Regions from separate parts of the Enterococcus spodopteracolus genome, predicted to be linked through region 3. Evidence: predicted binding sites of a transcription regulator. Region 3 holds the regulator's gene; each other region holds the start of a gene.
The links. The regulator LexA, encoded in region 3, represses DNA repair genes until DNA is damaged. The targets are predictions, from matches to a motif close to CNAACANNTGTTNG.

Region 1 (4,141 bases), on a different contig from region 3:
TTGATTGTTTTAACTTATCGAACAAATAATTCACTTCTTTCCTTTTTTAAGATAGTATATAACATTCTTTTGAAAAAATCTGTTATTTTTGATTTTATTTTATGCACTTTCCATTCCGATCACTTTACAGTATACTACTGAAAAGAAAGGTGGCTGTTTAATGAAAGTAGTTCATACAAAAGATACGATGAGTCCGATCTATCTCGATGCTGTACGTATCAGAAACCAAGTCTTCGTTGTCGAGCAAGGTGTTCCCATTGAGAGAGAAATCGATCAGGATGAGGCACATTGTATCCATTTCGTCCTTTATACAGATGCACAGGAGGCGCAAGGTACTGTTCGTTTACTACCACTCGAAAATGGCCAGATAAAAGTCCAACGTATGGCAATCCTTGCTGAATATCGTCAACAAGGTTTGGGGCAAGTCTTGCTAAGAGAAGCAGAGGCTTTTGCTAAAAACCAAGGCTTTGATACGATAAAATTAGGCGCTCAACTGACCGCTATTCCTTTTTACGAGAAGCTTGATTATCAAGCCTACGGTGAAGTCTTCGAAGATGCGGGCATCCAACATCTCAACATGAAAAAAACTTGTGAAGCATCCAAGTAAAAACAGTAAGTAAGATGAAGATTCCTTCACTTACTTACTGTTTTCGTTTACTTTTGCGACAATTGCTTGTAACGGTCATACCAAATATCAATATAGCCTTCTGAGAATGGGCCATCTCCATTATTGATCCAGTCAACCAAAATCTTCACGTTTTCTTTTAAAATGAAGTCAATATCACTTGGATAATTCATCATTTGACTATGCATTTCATATTCATCGACATCTAACAAGCGCTTCTCGCCATCAGGAAAAACCTTGATATCTAAGTCATAATCAATATATTTTAATGCTTCATCATCTAATAAAAAAGGTGAAGCCAGATTACAATAATAGGAAACCCCCTTTTCTCTGATCATTGCTATTACATTGAACCAGTATTTTTTGTGAAAGTATACAATCGCTGGTTCTCGCGTCACCCAACGGCGTCCATCAGACTCTGTTACAAGAGTATGATCATTGACACCGATCATTGAATGTTCGCTTGTTTTCAATACCATGGTATCACGCCACGTTCGATGCAATTTGCCGTCGTGTTTATAACTTTGGATCGTTACAAACTCTCCTTCTTTTGGAACTCCCATCGCAATCCTTCCTTAGCAACATTTTGTGCTTTGTGTTGGGGTGTTCATTACACCGACATCGTAATTATTATAGCAATAAAAATCATCTTTGCCTAGAAAGGATTACTATTGTTTCGATTTTTATTCAACTGCTCGACTAGCTTCATTTGTACTTTTGGGAAAACCACTTGTTTAAATGCTTCTGGTATCAGCCACTGCGTCTGTTTGCCAGTTTCAGATAGGTCTTTTTCAGTCTTAGGCAACCGACCATAAAACAATAAAACATGCCATTTCAGATGACTGAAGATATGCGTCACTTCCCCTAAGTGACGTTTTTGCCATACGATTTTATCCGCATGAGCAAAAGGCAATACTGAAGCAACATCTTCGGCGACTAAAACCTCATCAAACAAACTGATTTCGTTCTTAGGTTGCCAGTCTGCTTCTAGTTTTTCGTATACCTCTTTCGTTACTTCTGCCATCGGAAATGTCCACATATCAGCCAGTAATTTTTGGTGATCTCGTTGTTCAAAATAAAAAGCACCTTCTGCGTTTTCAATCGCTGCACAAACATAATAAACATTTCGCGGCTTTGCTTTTTTTGTTTTGACAGGATAGGCGGTTTGGATCCCTTTTTCTTTTGCTAAACAAAAAGCTTGGATCGGGCATTCCTCACATTTAGGCGAGGTCGGCGTGCAGATTGCTGAGCCAAGATCCATCAATGCTTGATTGAACTCACCCGGATGCTCTTCGTCAATGATTTTTCGCATGGCTTGATCAAATACTTTGCGACTCGATGCTTTCGCAATATCTTCTTCAATACAGAACAGCCGACTAACTACACGCATGACATTTCCATCAATCGCTGGTTCAGGTAGCCCAAAAGCAATACTTGCGATTGCCTCTGTTGTATAAGGTCCAATCCCTTTTAATGTACTGATTTCTTCCGGCGTTTGTGGCATCTTTCCGTCAAAATCTTCCATAATTTGTTTTGCAGCAGCTTGAATATTTCTGGCCCGCGAGTAGTAACCTAAGCCTTCCCAAGCTTTCAGAAGTTTTTCTTCGGGTGCTTGCGCCAACGCTTCGATGGTTGGGAACCACTCCATAAAGCGATAAAAATAATCAATGACTGTATCGACTCTGGTTTGTTGCAACATGATTTCTGATATCCAAATACGATAAGGGTCTTGATTGTAACGCCAAGGAAGATTTCTCTTTTCAAGTTCATACCATTCAATAAAACGTTCTTGAAATTCTGTTGTTTTTTCTAAGGACCACTTTTCCCATTCTCTACTCACTTGCTTCTTCTTCCTTTTCTAAAATAAAGCGCTGGATCATCTCAAAATCAAAGCCTTTTTGATAGAGACCCTGCTTTACTTTCATCTTTCTCTTTTGAGGTTCAAAGCGACTATTCTTACGCCAGATCTTCTCTCCTTGTTGTACTAAAAGCTCATATTCAGCTTCTGGATCGGTTTCTTGAGGTAAGGTTTGCATCGCTTCTTGGATCACATCATTGGTAAATCCTTTTGTCATCAATTTCTGTTGGATATTCCGTAATAGATCCTTTTGGCTTTTGGCTCGATTTTTTTCGTAAGTCTTTTCCGCTGTTTGCCGTGCATTTTCTACTTGCTCTTCAAATGGGTACTGGCTTAAAGACTGCTCGATCACTTCTGGTGAGAGCCCTTTTTGTTGCATTTGTTGAGCTAATTTTTTTGGTCCTTTATCACTCAAACGCATATTCGTTCGGACGTAACTTTCACCAAACGTCAAATCGTCAACAAGACCTAATCCTTTTAATTTTTCAATGATTTTATGACGGTCTTCTTGTCCGATCTCTTTATCTTTTAAATAGATCCGAATTTCTTTTTCCGTTCGTAATTGGTAACTCAAATAATTTAATGCTTGTTGTAAACCAAAATCATAACCTGTACTTTTTTTGATTTCAGCTAATTTATCTTCTGTCAATTCTTGTCCTTTTAATAAACGATAGCGTACTAAAATATCTTCTGATACTTGTAGTGTTTCGCCATCTGATAGATCGATCTGATAAAAAGGCCCCTTGCCTTTACTGATTCTTGCAATAGAAAGCAAACTATCCCTCCTCGAACATATATTCCTATCATAACATAGAAAATCCCCAACTTTCGCTATAATATGTTAGAATATAGCCACATAATGATAAAAAGGGAGATACCTATGCCAGAAGCAATTGTTAAAAACGGCCAAACGATCACATTAAAAATTAAACGTTTAGGGATCAACGGAGAAGGAATCGGCTACTTTAAACGCATGATCGTCTTTGTTCCGTATGCTCTTCCTAAAGAAGAAGTTCTAGTGAAGATCACCAAAGCGACCCCTCGCTATGCCGAAGGCCAACTCGTCAAAGTCAAAAAAACAAGTAGTGACCGTGTGACTGCTCCATGTCCAGTCTACTATGAATGTGGTGGTTGCCAATTGCAACATTTAGCGTACCATGCACAACTCGATTTCAAAAAAGATTTGCTTTTGCAAGCCTTAGAAAAATTCAAACCCGCCGGTTATCATAAGTATCCACTTTTACCTACGATTGGAATGGAGGATCCATGGCGTTACCGGAACAAAGCGCAATTTCAATTGAGAAAAAATAAACAGACAGATAAAATTGAAGCTGGACTCTATCAAGCCAATTCTCATGACTTAGTGGCGATTACTGATTGTTTAGTGCAAGAGCCTGCAACACAAAAAGTGATGAATACAATCGTCGATTTATTGAATAAATATGATTTACCGATTTATGATGAACGTGCGGATAGCGGAATTTTCCGCACAATCATGGTTCGAGTGGGTATACAGACAGGTGAGCTACAAGTTGTCTTTATCACCCGGAGCCAAAAATTCCCACAAAAAAATACTCTGATTCGTGAGATCAATCAACAACTCCCTGAAGTCGTTTCGATCATGCAAAACGTGCAACCTTTAAAAACCTCCCTCGTGA
Region 2 (4,141 bases), on a different contig from region 3:
CAATGTTACACTCGTGTCTATTTATGATTTACTCTAAAATTACAATAAAAAAGATGAAACTATTTAAATCTATCGTGTATTTTCGTTTCTATGTTTCTCAATTATTGATTCTAGAAAGAAAAAAATATTTTTACTATCTTTTCTAATACTATTTGAGCTATTAAAAAATTTATTTTATCAATGTAAATAGTGGAACAAGTGTGTTTTGGATAGAGTTCTAATAGTCAATTCATATATTTCTATCAGGTTATTTTTATGTTATATTAACCCCTTATGATATAATTATAGTTAAATATCATAAAATCAGTAATAATTTAAAATATTGTTATTTTTATGAAAATTGTAAGGAGTTAATGATGAAAAAGTTTGTTTTGTTTTTAGTTACTATTGTGAGTGTATTTCTGTTGTCGGCTTGTGGGCAAGGAAATATCGAGATGCTAGATTTTGTTGATGTCAATTTTAAGGGGTTAGATACCAGAGGAACTGCTAGTTATTTTGTTGATCATGACCGTCTTCGTAGTTATTTGAATGAGAATGACAAGGAGTTAGCCTTTGAAAGTAGCAACGCCTATTATGATGATAAACAACTTGAAGAAATGTTAGGTATAAATTTAGATAAAAATTCAGAGTTATCAAATGGAGATAGTGTTAAATTAACACTTGAAGTTGATTCTTCAAAAGTTAAAAATTTAGTCGGTGGGGATAAAGAAATAGTTGTTAAAGGTCTTGATGAACCGAAGAAGTTAACAACAGGAGAGGTTGAAAAGCATTTAGTTGTTAACTTTAACGGTGTTAGTGGACTTGGGGCCGCAACAATTAATAATACTCTTCCGGACGATTTACGTTATGTTCAATTTTCTTTAGTTGATGATGGGAAATTTAAGAATGGAGATCTAGCAAAAATTGATATATCAGAAGATTTAGAGAATCGTTTGGCAGATAGGGGTTATCTTTTAGATGATGCTTTTGATCCTAGTTTTGAAGTTAAAGGATTAGATGAAGTTGCTGAAAAAGCTACTGATATTGTTAATTTAGACGATATTAAACGTATGATCGATGAAGAAGTAAATAGATCATATAAAGATTGGAGCCCGGAAAAATCTTACGGATCTCGATTTGAGATAAAAGAGGAGGGCCTATTTTATCGACAATTTGCTAGAAATAGCAATGACTCACAGTTTAGTTTTAATTCTGCAACAAACAATGGAAATTTGGTAAAGATTGTCAGCGTAAAGAGATATTACGGTGGAACTGAGAACAAGTTGAATTCTGAATTTACTGCTATAATTGGCTACTCAGACTTATTTCTTGATGAAGAAAATAAAGTTAACGTTGCTGACCTAGTATCTATCACAGATACTAAGGATTCGACTTATTCCGTGGAATCTGTTATACAACTGTATGAGGGATATGGATATAAGCGAGTCGAAGAATAATTTACTAATTTTGTCTACCGTAAGAGTTCCGGTGGACAATTTTTATTTTGAAAGAAGGCTTCTTTGAACTCGTGAGGAAATATAGAAGGATTTTAGTTATGTACGTCTCTTGTACACTACTTCAGTATTTTATTTTTATGTTATAAAATTGATAGTGATATTTATTTAGCAGATGAGAGAACTATTATATAAAAAACGTGTTCATACGAGCATTCTAAGGTCAGGTTCACTCATTAAGATGTATCATTGGTCGAACGAAGCGTCATACCAGCTACGAATAGACATATTTTTAGAAAGGAACGAAGCAAATGAAAGAACAACAATTAGGCTATACTTTTTGGGGACGTCCATTATATGGATTAGAACGAAGAACGGCTGTATCGATTGACTGTGCTTGTGGTGAATTGATTCAACTCAATATTCAAACGAAACAATACAATTGTAAAAATTGTGGGAATTGTTACCAATTCATTGATCAAGACTTCCAATTGCTAAATGAAAAAAATAAGTAGGTTTATTATAGTCAGACAATTAGTCTGACTTTTTTGTTATTTTAGAATGTTCCCCTTTACAGAAACGAACATATGTTTGTATAATCGAATTGAAATGGGGGAGATTATTATGCTTGATTACTCAAATGAACCAGTAAATGATTACTACTTAATTGATATGAAGTCGTTTTATGCGAGTGTTGAGTGTGTAGAAAGAAATTTAAATCCATTAACAACGCCTTTAGTTGTGATGAGTCGAGCGGATAATACAGGGTCAGGGCTTACTTTAGCAGCGGCACCAACTGCCAAAAGTAAATATGGAATCACGAACGTCAGTAGACCACGTGATCTACCTTATCCACTACCAAAAGAATTACACATTGTACCACCAAGGATGAACTTATATATAAAAAAAAATATGGAAGTAAATAGTATTTTTCGGCAATACGTCGCAGATGAAGACTTATTGATCTATTCCATCGATGAGTCGATTCTAAAGGTAACCAAATCGCTGAACTTATTTACGACACCTGGTACAAGAAGTGAGAGACGAAAACAGCTCGCAAGACAGATACAGTTACATGTTTACCGTGAAACTGGTTTGATCGCAACTGTCGGTGTAGGTGATAATCCACTTTTGGCTAAACTTGCCTTAGATAATGAAGCTAAGCATAATAAGGGATTTCTGGCGGAATGGAAGTATCAAAATGTGCCAGAAAAAATTTGGACGATTAAAGATATGACGGACTTTTGGGGTATCGGATCACGCATGAAAAAAAGATTGAACCATATGGGGATTCTGAGTATTAAAGATTTAGCCAATTGGGACCCATACGCGCTTAAGAGGCAACTAGGGGTTATTGGACTACAGCTCTACTTTCATGCGAATGGCATTGATCGAACAGATATTGCAGAACCGCCAGAACCAACCAAAGAGAAATCTTATGGGAATTCTCAGGTGCTACCGAAGGATTATACGAGGAAAGAAGAAGTAGAGATCGTGGTGAAGGAAATGGCGGAACAAGTGGCTGCACGTATTCGACAGCATAATTGCAAGACTGGTTGTGTTCGCTTGTATATAGGTACGTCGATTCTGGAATCAAAGTCAGGGTTTTCGCACCAAATGAAAATCCCACTCACTGATAACACGAAAGAGCTTCAGTACTACTGCCTGTATCTATTCAACAAATATTATGAAGGACAAGAAGTAAGGCACGTTGGAATTACGTATAGTAAGCTCGTTTATACCGATTCGCTTCAGCTTGATTTGTTTAGTGATCCACAGCAACAAATTAATGAGGAAAAACTAGATAAGATTATCGACAAGATCCGACAGAAATATGGATTTACGTCGATTGTACACGCTTCTTCTAAGTTAGAAGGCGCACGTAGTATTACTAGAAGTACATTGGTTGGTGGACATGCTGGGGGCAATGGAGGGCTTAATAATGATTGATTACAACGATCGAGGACGTTTGAAATGGGCAGGCTTTTATCTTTCAGATCACACAGAAAAGATCGATGCCGACGTTGAGCAGCGTGCAAATCAAAACTTGGCCAAAGAACAAATGACGACTGAAGAGATTACGGAAGTATTGAACGCTGCTGTCCTGAAAAGAAAAACTGTTTGTATCCAAAAGGAAGAACGAGACTCTGAAGGCTACTATCCGGACGATATTATTGGTGAAATCAGAGGACATGATGAATTAGGAATCTTTGTTGGAGAGCATAAGGTCCATTACGATGAAATTCGCCACATTGGAATCCAGGAGTTAGATAAATGGAGTCAGCTATGAATATCATTCAACAGTACGAATGGCGCTATATTTACTATGAAGAATTACTAGAGGAAATTTGGGGATATGGGCAACAATTGATTGACGAGGTTGGCGTTGAATGCTTTACCTTTTATGTGGAAGCTAGCGCAGGGTATCATAGTTTCTACTATTATATTGCGCCGTATGAAGAGAGTTAGAGAAGTACTGGGAGCAAAAAGGCTTTTTAGGGATCACTGGATCATCTGTACAGAAAATAGCGGTAAGGAAAGTAGAATAGATGCTAAATCACCCTTTCCAAAATCTAACGCTATTTTCTGTTTAGTTGTTTCAGTGATCCCTTTTCTACTGAAAATAAAGGGAATTGATGTGTGATAGAATAAATAGAAAGCTATTTGAAGAAAAAAATTATTATGTGTAGATAATATACAAAAGGAGT
Region 3 (4,141 bases):
CCGGCGGCTTATGCAATCATCCATCCCCGCCATCCACGAGGCAATTATCCTTTTGGAGAATTAGCAGGTGTCGGTGTCGCATTTAAAGTAGCGACCGCTTTGTTGGAAGAACCACCAGCAGAATTTTTAGATTTAGTCGCAATTGGCACAATCGCTGACCTTGTCTCTATGACCGATGAGAATCGGACGCTAGTGGCGTTAGGCTTAGAGGCAATTCGTCATACCGAGCGAGTAGGCTTACAGGCGCTGTTTGCGAAAAGTAGTGTACGTGCGAATGAAGCGGATGAAACGATGATCGGTTTTTCGATTGCGCCGCGCTTGAATGCCATCGGCCGGATGGGAGACCCTAATCCAGCGGTTGAATTACTAGCCACATTCGATGAAAGTCAAGCTCAGACGTTAGCTGAGCAGCTACAAACGGTCAATGAAGAACGTAAAGCGATCGTTGAGCAAATCACCTCAGAAGCATTGGCGATGATCAATGAAGAGAACCAGATCCATTTATTAGCACATCCTGGTTGGCATGAAGGTGTACTAGGGATCGTCGCAGGAAAAATCATGAACAAAACAGGAAAACCAACAATCGTTCTAGATATCAAAGACCAGTCTGTTGCAAAAGGATCAGGTCGAAGTATCGAAGCGTTGAATCTTTTCGATATGCTGAATGAGATGCGTGAATTGTTTACATTTTTTGGCGGCCATCATGCAGCAGTCGGATTAACAATGCCAACGGAAAATATCCCTCAGTTACAAGACCGGATGAATGCTTATATAGAAGAAAAGCAAATCGACTTGTCCAAAGGTCCTGTGTTGGCGATCGATGAAATCGTCTCCCCAAAAGATGTAACGGTCGAACAAATCGCCACATTGAAATTACTGGCACCATTCGGAACAGATAATCCTGTACCTAACTTTTTATTCAAACAGGTTGCTGTCCAAAATGTGAAACGAATCGGCTCGAACCAACAGCACTTGAAGCTCTCTTTAATAGATGAAGATAGTCAATTAGATGCTGTCGCGTTTGGTTTTGGCCCTCAAGAAAACGAATTTGTAGACGATTCACTTGATATTGTAGGACAATTATCGATCAATGAATGGAATGGGCGCAAAAAACCGCAGCTGATGATTTCTGACTTTGAAGTAGAAGGATTGCAAGTATTTGATTGGCGAGCGAAACGTTACCGAACACTAGCAAATGACATCGAAAGTCCGTTCTATTTAGCGTTTGATGAAGCATCGATCAAAGAACTAAATGAGTCGATACAAAAACACATCATTCGTTGGACAGATAAAGAAATGATTCAATCATGGATTCAGGAAAATGAACCAAACGCATTAGTCGTGATCGATTGTCCAACGGATTTGACCGACTTGAAAGAGATCTTATCATTTGGCTCCTTTAGCCGAGTTTACTTTTTAGGTATTTCTGTTGATGAAGCATACTTGAACGGTGTAGGAACAAGAGAACAATATGCTCGACTCTTCAAACTGATCCATGCGCAAGAACGGATCGATATCCGACATAAATTAGGTGCAATGGCCAATTATTTAAAAATTCCACAAAAATTATTAATTTTTATGATACAGGTGTTTTTTGAGTTGAAGTTTGTTACAATAAACAATGGTGTTTTGGAGAAAGTCGCAGATCCGGCGAGTCATCCATTGACTGCAAGTGACCGCTATCAGGAGCGATTAAAAAAAATCAAGTCAGAGGAATTCTTACTATTAAGTGACATTCCCACAATAAAAAAATGGTTAACAACCTAGGAGGAAACAATAAGTGGATTTAAAAAATTATATTGCCAGTATTCCTGACTATCCGTCAAAAGGAATTATATTTAGAGATATCTCGCCATTGATGGCTGATGGAGACGCTTATCGTGAAGCAACGAAGCAAATCGTTGATTATGCGAAAGAAAAACGTATCGATATGGTCGTTGGACCAGAAGCACGTGGATTTATCGTAGGTTGTCCAGTGGCTTACGAATTAGGCGTGGGCTTTGCTCCTGTTCGTAAAAAAGGAAAATTACCTCGTGAAACGATCGAAGTCACTTACGGACTTGAATACGGTACAGATACCTTGACGCTGCACAAAGATGCAATTCAACCAGGACAAAGAGTCTTGATCTGTGATGATTTATTAGCAACAGGTGGAACAATCAAAGCAACGATCGAATTGATCGAAGAACTTGGCGGAGTTGTTGTGGGTTGTGCCTTTTTGATCGAGTTGATGGACTTGCATGGTCGTGACAAAATCGAAGGCTACGACATGATTACCTTGATGGAGTATTAATCAAATAAAATATTGAACAGAAACCCCCCTTCCACAAACGGATGAATCGTTTGCGGAAGGGGATTTTCGTTGGATGAGTAGCCTCAATTTATTGATGGAACAATTGAGTGCAAGGAGTAGGTAGTCAGTTTGTCGTTAAAAAAAGCAAACGAGCGATCATCGTTTGCTTGGACGGAATTTTCATAGAAGCGATCTTATTTACTTTTACGAGTGCCTGGAGCTGTAATAGGTTTCGTGATAGAAGGAGTCTTCATGGGATTGACGACGTTGTGATTGACGGTATTTTTTTTCATCCCACAACATAAACCACAATGTAAACAAAGGAACAAAAACCAACAATGCTGTACGTAGACCAAAATTACCAATAATAATACCTAAAAACAAAACGATCAATACTAAACCAAAACGTCTCATTGATTTCATGATTTTCACCTCTTTATAGAATGCGAACAAAAGTTCGTACCGTTAGTATACGAACTTTTGTTCGGTTTGTAAAGAGGGAAGTTCAAAAAGAACAAAGATATCTACTAAAAAGAGGAAAAGACGAGCTTGAGATCGTGATCTCAAGCTCGTAGATAAATAACTGAATTTTCTTTTCTTATCAATAAATATGACTACGGTACAGACCAACGACACGACCTAAGATCGACACCTCATCTAAAATGATCGGTTCCAGTAAATCATTCTCGGGTTGCAAACGGAAATGATCTCTTTCTTTATAGAACCGTTTGCAAGTTGCTTCGTCTTCTGCAGTCATCGCAATCACGATATCACCATTTTGTGCAGTTTCTTGTTTGCGGACAATGACATTATCGCCATCCAATATCCCAGCATTGATCATACTTTCTCCTCGGATCGTCAACATGAACAGACTGCCTTCTTCTGAGGAAAGGTTTGGTGGGACTGGAAAGAAGTCAGAAGCTTCTTCGACAGCTAGTATCGGCTCTCCGGCAGTAACAACGCCGAGAACAGGGATCGTCGTTGGGCGAATCCCAATTTTTGATAATCCTTGTTGCGTCAATTCGATTGCACGTGGTTTCGTAGGGTCTCTTTGAATAAAGCCTTTTTTCTCTAATCGGGCAAGATGACCATGGACTGTCGATGTTGAAGAAAGCTGAACAGCTTCTCCGATCTCACGGACAGTCGGTGGATAGCCTTTTTGGGTCACTTGTTCGTGAATATATCTTAAGACTTCGATTTGTCTTGTTTCAGTTTGTCGGGCCACAAGGTACACCTTCTTTCACTTGATAACTAAATAGTACCATAGAAAACACTTGATTTCAAACAAATGTTCGCATTAAAGACTATTGATGTAGTTGTTTTTTTTTCATTTTTTATATAAGATGTAGGAGAAGCAAAAGCGAGGAGGAATAGTTGTGTTATCGCCTGAAAAAATCGAACGTATCAATCAGTTAGCTAAAAAGAAAAAAGCAGAAGGATTGACACCAGCTGAAGTCAAAGAGCAAAAGGAATTACGAGAAGCATATCTGACAGCCTTTCGTTCTGGCATGAGACATCATATTGAAGGGATGAAAGTGGTTGATCCCGATGGAAATGATGTCACACCAGATAAATTGAAAGAAATCCAGAAGAAAAAAGGCCTCCACGACCGAAATAGCAAGTTTTAGTAAAAAAAACTAAAAGTCGTTGCTTTTTTAGAGGAGATACTATAAAATTAGAAGTAGAAATATAGGTAAAAAAAACCTAAATTACAGGAGGGGTTACATTGTTTGATAAAATTGATCAGCTTGGTGTGAATACGATCCGTACATTGAGTGTCGATGCAGTACAAAAAGCAAATTCAGGACATCCGGGGTTACCAATGGGTGCCGCGCCAATGGCTTATGC

Region 1: recX (recombination regulator RecX) is a predicted target of LexA. The motif match lies at 3,271-3,284, and genes of this name have one in related genera.
Region 2: P3R27_RS13465 (Y-family DNA polymerase) is a predicted target of LexA. The motif match lies at 2,014-2,027, and genes of this name have one in related genera.

The regions. Positions count from the first base shown of each region.
Region 1 is NZ_JARJHD010000004.1:65,636-69,776, forward strand. It holds gene P3R27_RS06960 (AI-2E family transporter) at 1-25, opposite strand, end outside; gene P3R27_RS06965 (GNAT family N-acetyltransferase) at 161-607, shown strand; gene ntdP (nucleoside tri-diphosphate phosphatase) at 655-1,188, opposite strand; gene mutY (A/G-specific adenine glycosylase) at 1,281-2,465, opposite strand; gene recX (recombination regulator RecX) at 2,458-3,258, opposite strand; gene rlmD (23S rRNA (uracil(1939)-C(5))-methyltransferase RlmD) at 3,364-4,141, shown strand, end outside.
Region 2 is NZ_JARJHD010000021.1:3,186-7,326, forward strand. It holds gene P3R27_RS13455 (LptM family lipoprotein) at 357-1,436, shown strand; gene P3R27_RS13460 (DNA helicase UvrA) at 1,745-1,948, shown strand; gene P3R27_RS13465 (Y-family DNA polymerase) at 2,058-3,383, shown strand; gene P3R27_RS13470 (hypothetical protein) at 3,376-3,723, shown strand; gene P3R27_RS13475 (hypothetical protein) at 3,720-3,902, shown strand.
Region 3 is NZ_JARJHD010000005.1:5-4,145, reverse strand. It holds gene recJ (single-stranded-DNA-specific exonuclease RecJ) at 1-1,767, shown strand, start outside; gene P3R27_RS07975 (adenine phosphoribosyltransferase) at 1,781-2,293, shown strand; gene P3R27_RS07970 (hypothetical protein) at 2,498-2,716, opposite strand; gene lexA (transcriptional repressor LexA) at 2,895-3,518, opposite strand; gene P3R27_RS07960 (DUF896 family protein) at 3,670-3,921, shown strand; partial or broken gene P3R27_RS07955 (thiamine pyrophosphate-binding protein) at 4,020-4,141, shown strand, end outside.